Regions from separate parts of the Sodalis sp. RH24 genome, predicted to be linked through region 1. Evidence: predicted binding sites of a transcription regulator. Region 1 holds the regulator's gene; each other region holds the start of a gene.
What was found. The regulator sigma-54, encoded in region 1, starts transcription at its own class of promoters, with help from an activator protein. The targets are predictions, from matches to a motif close to GTTGGCACANNTTTCGCTNT.

Region 1 (4,928 bases):
GGCGATCTATGAGCTGTTCGTCACCTTCGTGCGCGAGCGCTCCATGCCCAGGCTGCGCGACAGTCGCGATTTCGCCGGCTTCAAGGCGGTGGCCATCGATAGCCTGAGCCGCGCGTGATCAGTCTTCGTCGAAACCGGCGTTAAACAGCTCGATCACCGCCGCCAGCGCCTGTATCTCATCCGGGCCGGTGGCCTCCACCTCGATCACCCGGCCTTTGGCCGAGTCCAGCATCAGCAGGGCGATAACGCTGCTGGCTTCCGCTTCGGTGCCGCTATCGTTGCGCAGCAACACCTCCGCGTCAAAGCTTTGCACCAGATCGAATAGCTTCATTGCCGGCCGGGCGTGCATGCCCAGGCGGTTCTTGATTTCCACCGTTTGTTTAACCGTCATGGTTTGCGCTTTTCCAGGGTGCGGTGCCGGGACTGGACGTTTTTACCGCGTGAACGGAAATAGTCCGCCAGCTGCTCGGCCACGTAGACCGAGCGGTGTTTGCCGCCGGTGCAGCCAATGGCCACGGTCAGGTAGCTGCGGTTATTGGTTTCCAGCATCGGCAACCATAACTCCAGGTAACTGCGGGTTTGATAGATAAAATTATGCACTTCGGTATGGCGGTCGAGAAAGGCCGCCACCGGCTTATCCAGCCCGGTCATCGGCCGCAGTTTGGGATCCCAGTGCGGGTTGGGCAGGAAACGCACGTCGAAAACATAATCGGCGTCGATGGGCAGGCCGTGCTTATAGCCGAAAGACTCGAACACGATGGTCAGCTCGCGCTCGCGTTTGCCCAGCAGCCGGGCACGCAGCATTTCCGCCAGCTCATGCACCGACATTTCCGTGGTATCGATAATCAGATCCGCGCGGGAGCGCAGCGGTTCCAGCAGTTCATTCTCTTCATCAATGGCGCTTTCCAGCGACAGGTTCTTGCTGGATAACGGATGCAGGCGCCGGGTATCGCTATACCGCCTGATTAGGGTGCTGCGATCGGCGTCGAGGAACAACAGCTGCGGCGAAAAGCTTTGCGGCAGGTTGTCCATGGCGTGCTCGAAAATCTCCGGCGTCTCGGGCATATTGCGCACATCAATGCTCACCGCGGCGGAGATATTCCGGTCGGCCAGCGTATTGGCCAATTGCGGCAGCAGCACCACCGGCAGGTTATCGACGCAATAAAACCCCATATCTTCCAGCGCGCGCAGCGCGACTGATTTCCCTGAACCGGATCGACCGCTGACAATCATCAGCACCATGACGACTCCCCTCTGGTATTTTTATTGACCCATTGGCCACGCTTGCCGTAATCGCGCCAATGACTCCCCGCTGGTCGGTACAGCGCCGGGCAGGCAATCCGACCCGGCGCGTTAAGACCCGGCTTCCGTTTCCGTCATTATGGCATACAGCTCTTCATCGCTTTGCGCGGCGCGCAGGCGACGGCAGACCGTTTTATCGGCCAGGCGCTTGGCCACCAGGGCCAGGGTGTGCAAATGGGTTTTACACTGCTCGGCCGGCACCAATAGCGCAAACAGCAAATCCACCGGTTGGTTATCTATCGCATCAAAGGCAATGGGCTGCTCCAGGCGGATAAACACACCGACCGCGCGCAGGGTGTCTTCTTCCAGCTTGCCGTGCGGGATGGCGATACCGTTGCCGATACCGGTACTGCCCATGCGTTCACGGGTCAATACGGCCTCGAACACCACCTGCGGCGCCAGGTTGAGCTGCTTGGCCGCCAGCTCGCTGATAATTTCCAGCGCGCGCTTTTTGCTCTGGCAGTGGATGGAGCCGCGGGTGCACTCAAGGCTTAACACCGTGTTTATTTGCAAAGCTGTATCGTTAGTCATTTCATTTCACTTAAGGCGCTTGTTTCACCTTTAAGACTCATCGGCCCGTTATCGTACGGATAACGAGCCGATGTGAGGTTAGGTAGCGATAATGGCTACAGTGAATTCAGTACTGTTTCAGTTTCTCTTTATGTTTGTTCAACTGGCGCGTCAGCTTGTCGATCAGCAAATCGACGGCGGCATACATATCGTCCGCCTCTGACGTCGCGTGCAGCTCACCGCCGTTGACATGGATCGTCGCTTCGGCAATCTGCTGGACTTTTTCGATCTTCAGAACAATATATACCTGATTGATCCGGTCGAAGTATTGTTCCAGCTTGGAAAATTTCGTCGTCACGAAATCGCGCAAAGCATCGGTGATTTCAACGCGCTGTCCGGTAATATTCAGCTGCATAGTGTCTTCCTTCTCTGTAGAGGTCAAACCATTTGCTTACGCTGGTTTGACGGCGGGATGGACAAAGACTCTCGGTATTTTGCCACGGTTCGCCGCGCCACCATAATGCCCTGATCGGAAAGCAGGGTGGTCAGCTTGCTATCGCTTAGCGGCTTCGCCGGGTTTTCCGCGGCGATTAATTTTCTCACCAGCGCACGAATGGCCGTAGAAGACGCTTCGCCTCCCCCCTCGGTATTGACGTGGCTGGAGAAAAAATATTTCAGTTCAAAAATGCCGCGCGGGCTGTGCAGATATTTTTGCGTCGTGACGCGGGATATCGTCGATTCGTGCATCTCCACCGCCTGGGCGATATCCGCCAGCACCATGGGCCGCATATACTCCTCTCCCTGATCGAAAAACGCCTGTTGCTGCTCCACGATGCAGCGGGTCACTTTTAACAGCGTGTCATTACGACTTTCCAGGCTTTTGATCAACCAGCGCGCTTCCTGCAAATGGCTGCGGATAAATTGTCCGTCCGAGTCATTGCGGGTGGTATTGCCGAGCGCGGCGTATTGCTGGTTGATTTTAAGATTGGGAATGCTGTCGGTATTGAGCTCCACCGTCCAGCGATTATGCACCTTGCGCACCAGGACGTCCGGGATGACATATTGCGATTCGGTGGTATTGATTGACTGGCCGGGCCGGGGATCGAGGGATTGGATCAGCGCCATGGCGGATTTCAGCACGTCTTCCTTTAGGCGGGTGGATCGCAGCAGGCTGCGGAAATCATGGCTGGCCAGCAGATCGAGATAGTCGCTGACGATAAGCCTGGCTTCGTTCAGGTAAGGGAAATCCTTCGACAGCTGCGATAGCTGGATCAGCAGGCAATCCCGCAGATCCCGCGCCGCCACGCCCACCGGATCAAAGCGCTGCACGCGTTTTAATACCGCTTCCACTTCGTCCATGGTGACGCTGTCGTCGCCGATGCACTCGAGGATATCTTCCAGCGGCACCGTCAGGTAACCGGTTTCATCCACCGCGTCGACGATGGAGGTGGCAATGGCGATATCGGTATCGGAAAACGGCGTCAGCTCCACCTGCCACATCAGGTAATCCTGCAGGGTCTGGATGGTTTCGCCCTGGTAAATCGGCAGTTCTTCGTCGCGGTAGTCGGTGCCGGTGCCCGAGGGCGTGCCCGCCGAGTACATTTCGTCCCAGGTGGCGTCAAGCGGCAGTTCTTCCGGCATGTCCTTCTGCTCCATCGCCTCGCGGGTATCAAGCGATTCGCTGTCGGGTACGTCGTGTGAGTCTATTTCTTCATGGACATCGGTTTGCTCAAGTAAGGGGTTGCTTTCCAGCGCGGTTTGAATCTCCTGCTGAAGTTCAAGCGTAGACAGTTGCAGCAGGCGTATTGCTTGCTGTAACTGCGGAGTCATGGCGAGTTGCTGACTAAACCTGAGTTGCAAACCTTGCTTCATATAATGCGTCAATTAACCTCTTGGGGCTTTCACTTCAGGACACCTTATCAGAGGCGGAACTCTTCGCCCAGATAAACACGCTTCACCTGCTCGTCCTGAAGGATTTCGGCGGGTGTGCCATGGGCGATAAGATGTCCCTGGCTTACGATATAGGCGCGCTCGCAGACGTCCAATGTTTCGCGTACGTTATGATCGGTAATCAGCACGCCCAGGCCGCTATCGCGCAGATGTTCAATGATTTTCTTGATATCGATGACGGAAATCGGGTCGACGCCGGCAAAGGGCTCGTCAAGCAGGATGAATTTAGGGTTGGCCGCCAGGGCGCGGGCAATTTCCACCCGCCGCCGCTCGCCGCCGGATAATGATTGCCCCAGGTTATCGCGCAGATGGGCGATATGGAATTCTTCCATCAGCGCATTGGCGCGGTCGTCGCGCTGCGAAGCGCTGAGATCGTTTCTGATCTGCAATACCGCCATCAGGTTATCAAACACGCTCAGGCGGCGGAAAATCGACGCTTCCTGCGGCAGGTAGCCGATGCCGCGCCGGGCGCGGGTATGCAACGGCAGCAGGCTGATATCGTCGTCATCGATAATAATGCGCCCGGCGTCGCGCTGGATGATGCCGACCACCATGTAGAACGTGGTGGTCTTGCCGGCCCCGTTCGGCCCCAGCAACCCGACGATTTCCCCTGAGCTGACCTTGAGGCTGACGTCTTCCACCACATGTCGGCCCTTGTAGGCTTTAGCCAGGTTTTCTGCGATTAATGTTGCCATGGGTTCAATTACTCTTATTTAGTGCCGGATTTGGGCGCCTTGGGCGCTGAGGACGCTTTGGGTGCCGCGCCCGCCGGGTTCTTATCCTGCAGCTGGGACGGCACCAATACGGTGGTGACCCGTTTGCCCTTGTCGCTGAAGGCTTCCATTTGCTGTTGTTTAACCAGGTAGGTGATGCGATCGCCCTTGACGTTGCTGTCGAGCTGTTCGAGATAAGCGTCGCCGGTCAGCACCACAAAATCGTTGGCCAGCTCATAGCGGACCTTTTGCGCATGGCCCTTCACCGGCTTGCCGTTGTCCTGCATCTGGTAAAACGTCACCGGATTGCCGTAACCCTCGACCACTTCCTTGCCCTGTTCGCCGTTGGGGCGGGTGATGACCACTTTGTCCGCCCGGATGTCGATGGAGCCTTGTTTGACCACCACCGTACCGGTAAGGGTGACGACATTGGTCTGCATATCGACGGCCTGC
Region 2 (4,928 bases), 2.1 Mb from region 1:
TCCGCCGCTGCTGGTGACCGGGCTGGCGCTGGGTTATATCGCCCTGCAGATGGTGTCCGCGTCCCTGCGCTACTACCAGGCGCTGTTGTTCAACCAAACGGCGCTCGACGTGGTGCAGCAACTGCGCACCGAGGTAATGGATGCCGCGCTGCGCCAGCCGCTGAGCGCGTTTGATACCCAGCCGGTGGGCCAGCTTATCTCGCGGGTGACCAATGATACCGAGGTGGTCAAGGATCTTTACGTCACGGTGATGGCGACGGTGCTGCGCTGTATCGCCCTGGTGGGCGCCATGCTTATTGCGATGTTTATGCTGGACTGGCGCATGGCCGCCATTTCGATGGTGATCTTCCCCGTGGTGGCGCTGGTAATGACGGTGTATCAGCATTTCAGCACCCCGATCGTGCGTCGCCTGCGCGCCTATCTGGCGGATATCAACAATGGCTTTAATGAAGCGATAAGCGGCATGAGCGTCATCCAGCAGTTTCGCCAGCAGGGGCGTTTCGGCCAACGGCTGGCGCAAGCCAGCCACGCCCATTACCTGGCGCGGATGCAGACCCTGAGGCTTGAGGGCTTTTTGCTGCGCCCGCTCCTGAGCCTGCTGTCGGCGTTGGTATTATGCGGGCTGCTGATGCTGTTTAGCTTCAGCCCGGCGGGCACCGTCGGGGTCGGGGTACTGTATGCCTTTATCAATTATCTCGGCCGCTTAAATGAGCCGCTGATTGAACTGACCACCCAGCAATCGATGCTGCAGCAGGCCGTGGTGGCGGGCGAGCGCATCTTTGAACTGATGGACGGCGACCGGCAGCAGTACGGCGACGACGACCGGCCCTTGATCAGCGGACGTATTGATATTCGCGACCTCAGCTTTTCCTACCGCAATGCCACGCCGGTATTGCGGCATATTTCCCTGTCGGTGCCATCCCGGCGCTTTATCGCGCTGGTGGGGCATACCGGCAGCGGTAAAAGCACCCTGGCTAATTTAATGATGGGCTATTATCCCATCAGCGAGGGCGCGCTGTTGCTCGACGGCCGGCCCATCGCCAGCCTGTCGCACCGGGTGCTCAGGCAAGGCGTCGCCATCGTCCAGCAGGACCCGGTGGTCATGGCGGACACTGTATTCACCAATATTACCCTGGGGCGTGATATCAGCGAATCCAGGGCCTGGCATGCCTTGGAACAGGTGCAACTGGCGGAACTGGTCAGATCCATGCCGGGCGGCATCCACGCCGGCCTCGGCGAGCAGGGCAATACCCTGTCGGTCGGGCAAAAACAGCTGCTGGCCATGGCCAGGGTTCTGGTCCTCACTCCGCAAATCCTGATCCTCGACGAGGCCACCGCCAATATCGACTCCGGCACCGAGCAGGCGATCCAGCGGGCGCTGGCGGCTATCCGCCACCAGACCACCCTGGTGGTTATCGCGCACCGCTTATCCACCATCGTCGAGGCTGACGAAATTCTGGTGCTACACCGTGGCGAAGCGGTGGAGCGGGGCTCCCACGAGGCGTTGTTAACGCAGCAGGGCCGCTATTTCCAGATGTATCAACTGCAGCAGGCCGGCAGGGCGCTCGCCGCCGACGTCAGGGTGGCCGGCGCGGGGCACGGCTGACGATGTGCGACGGATGTGCCGCCCGTGGGTAGCCGCGGATAAGCATGCTGGGCGCTTAAGCGCAGCGCGCACCGGGATTGAGCATCCCGGCGCCGATATTCCCCTTTCTGCACCGTAATCTGGCGTAGTGCACTAATACAGTGCGCCTCGCTGGTATATTTTTGCGCGTCGCCGGAGCCAATGCTGCGCCTGAGGCGGGTTTTGCTGTATCGGCGGGCGTCCAACGGTAAATTTCTATTTCAAAACATTTGTGGCACATGCTTTGCTTTACTCAGGCGTAGCGATCGCGAGTTCAGATCCAAATTCTTGAGGGGGAACATATGAAGCTGGTAACCGTGGTGATTAAACCATTTAAATTAGAAGACGTGCGAGAAGCGCTTTCTGCTGTGGGCATTCAAGGGCTGACGGTCACCGAGGTCAAAGGCTTTGGACGGCAAAAGGGCCATGCAGAGCTGTATCGCGGGGCCGAATACAGCGTTAATTTCCTGCCCAAGGTAAAAATTGATATCGCCATTGCCGACGATCAGCTAGATGAAGTTATCGATGTCATCAGTAAAGCGGCGTATACCGGAAAGATCGGCGACGGCAAGATTTTTGTTGCTGAGCTACAACGGGTCATCCGGATTCGTACCGGAGAGACCGACGAAGCAGCACTTTAACGACACACACGCGCGAATTTTGTGGATAGGGATGAATGAAAATGAAGAAACTTGTCTCATTGACCAGCCTCGGCGCAGTAGCATTGTTGCCGACATGGGCCATGGCCGCAGCGCCTGTTGCTGACAAGGCCGATAACGCTTTTATGATGATAAGCACCGCTTTGGTGCTGTTTATGACTTTACCGGGGATTGCCTTGTTTTACGGCGGCCTGCTGCGCGCCAAAAACGTGCTGTCGATGTTGACCCAGGTTGCGGTCACCTTCGCCATGGTCTGCGTGCTGTGGCTGATTTACGGTTACTCCCTGGCCTTTAGCGAGGGCAATCCGTTTTTCGGCGGGTTCGGTTGGACCATGTTGAAGAATATTGAGCTGACGGCGCTGACCGGTACGTTCTATCAACTGATCCACGTCGCGTTTCAATGTTCGTTTGCCTGTATTACCGTCGGTCTGATTGTCGGCGCCCTGGCGGAACGTATTCGTTTCTCCGCGGTGCTGATTTTTGTGCTGGTATGGCTGACCTTTTCCTACCTGCCGATGGCGCATATGGTTTGGGCAGGCGGTTATCTGGCGGCGCAGGGCGCGCTGGACTTCGCCGGGGGTACTGTCGTTCATATCAATGCGGCGAGTGCCGGTTTGGTGGGTGCCTATATGCTGGGCAAACGCTCAGGTTTCGGCAAGGAAGCGTTTAAGCCGCATAACCTGCCGATGGTCTTTACCGGTACCGCGATCCTGTATGTCGGCTGGTTCGGCTTCAACGCCGGTTCCGCCAGCGCTGCCAACGAAATTGCCGCACTGGCTTTCCTCAATACCGTCATGGCTACCGCCGGCGCCATCCTGTCCTGGGTGTTTGTTGAGTGGATGCTGCGCGGCAAGCCTTCCTTGCTGGGCGCCTGCTCCGGTTGTATCGCCGGTCTGGTCGCCATCACTCCTGCCGCCGGCACCGTCGGCGTCGGTGGCGCACTGGTCATTGGCCTGGTGGGCGGCGTAGCCGGGCTTTGGGGTGTGGTTGCCCTGAAAAAATGGCTGCGGGTGGATGATGTCTGCGACGTATTCGGCGTGCACGGCGTGTGCGGTATCGTAGGCTGCCTGCTGACCGGCGTATTCACTTCCGCCTCGCTCGGCGGCGTGGGTTACGCTCAGGGTGTTACCATGGGGCACCAGCTCTGGGTTCAGCTGTTCAGCGTGATCGTCTGTCTGGTCTGGTCCGGCGTCGTGGCCTTTATCGGCTTCAAGATTGCCGATATGGTGGTGGGGCTGCGTGTGTCCGAAGAACAGGAACGCGAAGGCCTGGACGTCAACAGCCATGGCGAAAATGCCTATAACGAATAATTTTCTATGCAGCGCCGGGGCACGATAACCGGCCATGGAAAATCAGCAGGGGCGATTTATCGCCCCTGTTTTCATTTGCGCAAAGCGCCGGGCGGGCCGGGTGGGTTCACACCCCATGGTGCCGCATCACGCCTTCCTGCGCCGTCGAGGCTACCAGCACCCCGTCGCGGCGGAAAATCTGTCCGCGCACAAATCCCCGCGCGCCGGACGCCGAAGGGCTTTCTATCGCATATAACAGCCAATCGTCAAAACGAAAAGGGCGATGGAACCACATCGAATGATCAATGGTGGCGATTTGCACCCCGGGCTCAAGAAACCCCACGCCATGCGGCTGGAGCGCTGTGGGCAGGAAGTTAAAATCGGACGCGTAGCCCAGCAGGAATTGATGGCATTCACGGTCATCCGGCAGTGTGCCCGCAGCCCGCAGCCAAACATAACGCACGGGTTTTTCCACGGCGCCTTTAAACGGGTTATGGAAAACAACCGGACGCATTTCTATCGGCTTTTCACCGGTCAGTTTTCGCCGCAGCGGCTCGGGCAGGCCGGCGGCCAGAGGCAGCGCGATATCCCGCTCCGAGGGCAACCCCTCGGGGGCGGGCACCTGGGGCATCGGGCTTTGGTGCTCAAAGCCCGTTTCTTCCGCCTGAAACGAGGCCGTCAGGTAAAATATCGGCAGGCCCTGCTGAATGGCGCTGACATGACGGGCGCTGAAACTGTTGCCATCGCGCAGCTCGGCCACCTGATAGACAATGGGCAAGCTGACGTCGCCTGGGCGTAAAAAATAGCTGTGAAAGGAATGGACATGCCGCGCCGGGGGGACCGTCTGCCGCGCGGCGTACAAAGCCTGGGCCACCACCTGCCCGCCGAAGACCCGCGGCAGGCCCAAATCCTCGCTTTGACCGCGAAAAAGGCCTTCCTCCAGCTTTTCCAGGGTGATCAGATTCAATAGATGATCGATTTTACGGGTCATAACTACGCTCCAGTAACCAGGGTCTTCACTGCGGGTAAACGCATGACGGGTGCCGGCATAGCGTCGGGGCACCGAACCTCCCAGGCCGGCCATGACAGCCCGCTTTAATGAGCATAACCGCAAACGTGTCCGGTGCGAATGCAACCGACAGGAAAATATCAGGATTCTGTGCCATGATTAAATCATTAGGTGGTTCAGCCACCAAGACTTCACCGCCGCTTGGTATCGGTGAAATGATGAGCTAATAATAAGAAGGAGAGATAAATCATGAAACTCTGGCAAGTAGTAGGTGGCGCTGCGCTAGCGGTCACCTTGGCGGGATGCGCTGATAAAGGCCATCAGGTGGCTACCCCGGCGTTCAAAAC
Region 3 (4,928 bases), 710 kb from region 1:
TCCGTTATGTCGTCATGCGCATGGCTGCGCGCAAGCTTTGCTGGAGAAAAAAGCCCATCCGAAGATGGGCTGAAAGTTTCCACGGCAACAAAAAAACGTCAAGTTATACGCTGTAATACAGCTCGAATTCCACCGGATGCGGCGTCATGCGAATACGGTCTACTTCTTCCGTGCGTAAAGTGATATAGGCGTCGATGGAGTCGTCGGTGAAAACACCGCCACGGGTCAGGAACTCGCGATCCGCGTCCAGCGCCTTAAGGGCTTCTTCCAGCGAACCGGCCACCTGTGGGATTTCTTTCGCTTCTTCCGGCGGCAGATCGTAGAGGTTTTTGTCCATGGCATCGCCAGGATGGATTTTGTTGATAACCCCGTCCAGACCGGCCATCAGCAGGGCGGCAAACGCCAGGTATGGGTTGGCGGCCGGGTCCGGGAAGCGCACTTCGATACGACGGGCTTTCGGGCTGGCGACCACCGGGATACGGATGGAGGCTGAGCGGTTGCGGGCGGAGTAGGCCAGCATAACCGGCGCTTCATATCCCGGGACCAGACGCTTGTAGGAGTTGGTGGTCGGGTTGGTCAGGGCGTTGATGGCCTTGGCATGTTTGATGACGCCGCCAATGTAGAACAAGGCGGTTTCGGACAGGCCGCCGTACTTGTCGCCGGAGAACAGGTTATTGCCGTCTTTGGTCAACGACATATGGCAGTGCATGCCCGAGCCGTTATCGCCGAACATCGGTTTCGGCATAAAGGTCGCCGTTTTGCCGAAGGCATGGGCAACGTTATGCACGACATATTTATAAATTTGGATCTCGTCGGCTTTTTTCGTCAGGCTGTTGAAGCGGGTGGCGATTTCGTTCTGGCCGGCGGTGGCGACTTCATGGTGATGAGCTTCAACCACCAGGCCCATTTCTTCCAGGGTCAAACACATGGCGGAACGCAGATCCTGTGATGAATCCACCGGGGGAACCGGGAAATAACCGCCTTTGATGCCGGGACGATGGCCTTTATTGCCGCCTTCGTAAACTTTATCGGTATTCCATGCGGCTTCAACGTCGTCAATAGCGACATGGGAACCGGAAATGGACGAACCAAAGCGGATATCGTCAAACAGGAAAAATTCAGGTTCCGGCCCAAACAGCACGGTATCGGCAATGCCGGAGGTTTTCAGAAACTCTTCGGCGCGTTTGGCGATGGAACGCGGGTCGCGATCGTAGCCTTGCATGGTGGCAGGCTCAAGGATGTCGCAACGGATAATCAGGGTGGTTTCTTCATAGAAGGGGTCGAGCATCGCCGTGCTGGCATCGGGCATCAGCACCATGTCGGACTCGTTAATGCCTTTCCAGCCGCCAATGGAGGAGCCGTCAAACATTTTTCCATCTTCAAAGAAGTCGGCATCTACCTGATGGGCTGGTATAGTGACGTGCTGTTCTTTACCTTTCGTATCAGTGAAACGCAGGTCGACGAATTTTACTTCGTGCTCGTTAAGCATCGTCAAAACGTGTTCAGCGGACATAACTTGTATTCTCCCGGATGTGCCATTGTCGTCGTGGAACGAAATCGTATGGATCGAATTTTATTTAACTTAGCTGGGCTAGGCTAAACTGGACTGGTATAAACAGTAGCTAAAAGTGTGCCAACATTGCCAAAATGATGAGAAGGGCCGCGTTTCCGGCCTTATTAACCAAAGTCCGCCTGCACCAGATTGGTGGGATAGCGCTATATTAGTGCATTTGGGCAGTAAGTGGGCACTATTTTGGTGCAATAAATGGGGCGAGGTGAAATAATGCACTGAGAAAGGGATGACGAAGCGTCAAAAATGACGCAAATGCAGAGATCGTCGCGATCTTGTTTAGTCCCTCGCTTATTACGTGTACAATAACGCGCTATTTCTAATGCCTGAGGCAAAGTTGTGATCGAAAATTTGCGTAACATCGCCATCATCGCGCACGTCGACCATGGTAAAACTACCCTGGTCGATAAGCTGTTGCAACAATCCGGAACATTGGGTGACCGCAACGACGCCACCGAGCGCGTCATGGACTCCAACGATTTGGAGAAAGAGCGCGGGATTACCATCCTCGCTAAAAATACCGCTATTAACTGGCACGACTACCGTATCAACATCGTTGATACCCCCGGACATGCCGATTTCGGCGGCGAGGTTGAGCGCGTGATGTCCATGGTTGACTCGGTATTGCTGCTGGTCGACGCCATGGACGGACCCATGCCGCAAACCCGGTTCGTGACCCAGAAAGCCTTTGCCTATGGTCTCAAACCCATTGTGGTCATCAATAAAGTCGACCGTCCCGGCGCCCGCCCTGATTGGGTAGTGGACCAGGTGTTTGATTTATTTGTCAACCTCGGCGCAACCGATGAGCAACTGGATTTTCCGATCATATATGCCTCCGCGTTAAACGGTGTTGCGGGCTATGAGCACGAGAACATGGCCAGCGACATGACCCCGCTGTTTGAATCCATCGTCAAGAACGTCGAAGCGCCGAACGTCGACAGCGACGGCGCGTTCCAGATGCAGATTTCGCAGCTTGACTACAACAGCTATGTTGGCGTCATCGGTATCGGCCGCATCAAACGCGGCTCGGTTAAACCGAACCAGTCTGTTACCATCATCGACCATGAAGGTAAGCGTCGCAACGGCAAAGTGGGCCAGGTGCTGGGCCATATGGGCCTGCTGCGCATCGAGTCCAAGCTGGCGGAAGCGGGTGATATCATCGCCGTTACCGGCCTTGGCGAGCTGAATATCTCCGATACCATTTGCGATCAGGCCCTGGTCGAAGCGTTGCCGCCGCTGACGGTGGACGAACCTACCGTTTCCATGTCGTTCGGCGTCAACACCTCGCCGTTCTGCGGCAAGGAAGGCAAATACGTCACCTCCCGCCAGATCCTTGAGCGCCTGAACAAAGAGCTGGTGCACAACGTGGCCCTGCGCGTGGAAGAAACCGTCGATCCGGATACCTTCCTGGTCTCGGGCCGCGGCGAGCTGCATTTGTCGGTGCTGATCGAAAACATGCGGCGTGAAGGTTTTGAAATCGCCGTATCGCGCCCGAAAGTTATCTATCGTACCGTCGACGGCAAGAAACAAGAGCCGTTCGAACAGGTTACCCTGGATATCGAAGAACAGAACCAGGGCCCGGTTATGGAAGCCATGGGCATCCGTAAAGGTGAAATGCGCGATATGCTGCCGGATGGCAAAGGACGCATCCGTCTTGATTACATCATCCCCAGCCGCGGCTTGATTGGTTTTCGTACCGACTTTTTAACCATGACGTCCGGCACCGGCCTGCTGTATTCGTCGTTCAGCCATTATGACGATGTCCGTCCGGGTGAAATCGGCCAACGCCAGAACGGCGTGATGATTTCCAACGGCCAGGGCAAAGCGGTAGCCTACGCCTTGTACAGCCTGCAGGATCGCGGCCGTTTGTTCCTGGGCCACGGCGCGGAAGTGTATGAAGGCCAGATTATCGGCATCCACACCCGTTCCAACGACCTGACGGTAAACTGCCTGACAGGTAAAAAACTGACCAACATGCGTGCTTCCGGCACCGATGAGGCCACGACGCTGGTGACCCCGATCAAGATGTCGCTGGAACAGGCCCTGGAGTTTATCGATGATGATGAACTGGTGGAAGTGACTCCGCTGTCCGTGCGTTTACGTAAACGTCATTTGACCGAAAATGACCGTAAACGCGCTAACCGTTCGGGTAAAGAAGCTTAAACCCGTCGGCCCAGGCGGCGATAACGTAACAATGCCGGTCTGCGTAAGCAGCCCGGCATTTTTTTGCCCGTCGTTCAGCTATTCCCGGCGATAAAGCAGCCTGATGTCATGCTGTTGGCAATACTCATGAAATTTCGGCGGCGGCGATTGGTCGGTTATCAGGGTATGAAACAAGGATAAAGCACCGATAAAGGCGGGTTTGATGTTGTCGAATTTACTGTGATCGGCCACCAGGATCGCCTGCTGCGACATGGACAACGCGCGATGCTTCATGGTGAGTTCGTCAAAATTAAAGCAGGTGGCGCCGAAACCGATATCAATACCCGCCGCGGAGATAAACGCTTTATCGGGGCGGATATTATCCAGGATGGAATATTGGGTCAGCGGCGTAAAGATGCAGTTGGCGGGGTGGAACTCGCCGCCGCATAAAATAACTTTGCAATTAGGATGATCCTGTAACGCCAGGAAAGTATTCAGGGAATAGCAGACGGCGGTAAACGCCAGGTCATCGTCAATCGCATCGATGATAAACGGGGTGGTGGTGCCGCAGTCGAAAAAAACCGTGTCGTCCGGCTCGATCAGCGCCGCCGCCAGGCGGCCGGTAAGGGTTTTTTCCTCAACGTGCTTAGCTTTTTGATCCGAAACAAAATAGTGGGTAACGTTATTATTGCGCGGATCGTTAACCACGTAACCGCCCAGCAGTACGACCTGCGCGGGTTCGGCGCTGAGATCGCGGCGGATGGTCATCTCCGAGACGCCCAGCAGGACGGCGGCATCTTTCAAATGAAGCTTATCTTCCCGCTTCAGGGCGAGTATCAGTTTATTAATCCTTTCTTCGCGCCGCGTTTCCATATGACATCCTGCGTTATCAGACCCGATTTCCGCCGGGTTCTCAGAAATTAATAGTCGCTGGCGGACGCCTTGCCCGATACGATCGCGACACCTGAACTGGTGCCGATTCGGGTGGCGCCGGCCAGGATCATGGCGGTGGCGGTCTGGCGATCGCGTACGGCGCCGGAGGCCTTTACGCCCATACCCTCGCCGACGGTTTCGCGCATCAGCCTGACATGTTCTTCTTTTGCGCCGCCGGTGCTGAAGCCGGTGGATGTTTTCACAAACGCCACCTTCAGTTCGCGGCATATCCGGCAAACCGCGACAATTTGTGGTGAACTCAACAAACAGGTTTCCAATATTA

Region 2: glnK (P-II family nitrogen regulator) is a predicted target of sigma-54. The motif match lies at 1,856-1,875, and genes of this name have one in related genera.
Region 3: glnA (glutamate--ammonia ligase) is a predicted target of sigma-54. The motif match lies at 1,619-1,638, and genes of this name have one in related genera.

The regions. Positions count from the first base shown of each region.
Region 1 covers NZ_CP178729.1:4,213,809-4,218,736, forward strand. Annotated here, with positions in the region: gene ACL2XG_RS19125 (BglG family transcription antiterminator) at 1-118, shown strand, start outside; gene npr (PTS phosphocarrier protein NPr) at 119-391, opposite strand; gene rapZ (RNase adapter RapZ) at 388-1,242, opposite strand; gene ptsN (PTS IIA-like nitrogen regulatory protein PtsN) at 1,354-1,833, opposite strand; gene hpf (ribosome hibernation promoting factor) at 1,940-2,227, opposite strand; gene rpoN (RNA polymerase factor sigma-54) at 2,251-3,684, opposite strand; gene lptB (LPS export ABC transporter ATP-binding protein) at 3,732-4,457, opposite strand; gene lptA (lipopolysaccharide ABC transporter substrate-binding protein LptA) at 4,472-4,928, opposite strand, start outside.
Region 2 covers NZ_CP178729.1:2,150,604-2,155,531, reverse strand. Annotated here, with positions in the region: gene ACL2XG_RS09955 (SmdB family multidrug efflux ABC transporter permease/ATP-binding protein) at 1-1,606, shown strand, start outside; gene glnK (P-II family nitrogen regulator) at 1,927-2,265, shown strand; gene amtB (ammonium transporter AmtB) at 2,307-3,593, shown strand; gene tesB (acyl-CoA thioesterase II) at 3,700-4,563, opposite strand; gene ACL2XG_RS09935 (YbaY family lipoprotein) at 4,831-4,928, shown strand, end outside.
Region 3 covers NZ_CP178729.1:3,506,854-3,511,781, reverse strand. Annotated here, with positions in the region: gene glnA (glutamate--ammonia ligase) at 104-1,513, opposite strand; gene typA (translational GTPase TypA) at 1,910-3,733, shown strand; gene deoR (DNA-binding transcriptional repressor DeoR) at 3,812-4,585, opposite strand; gene deoC (deoxyribose-phosphate aldolase) at 4,633-4,928, opposite strand, start outside.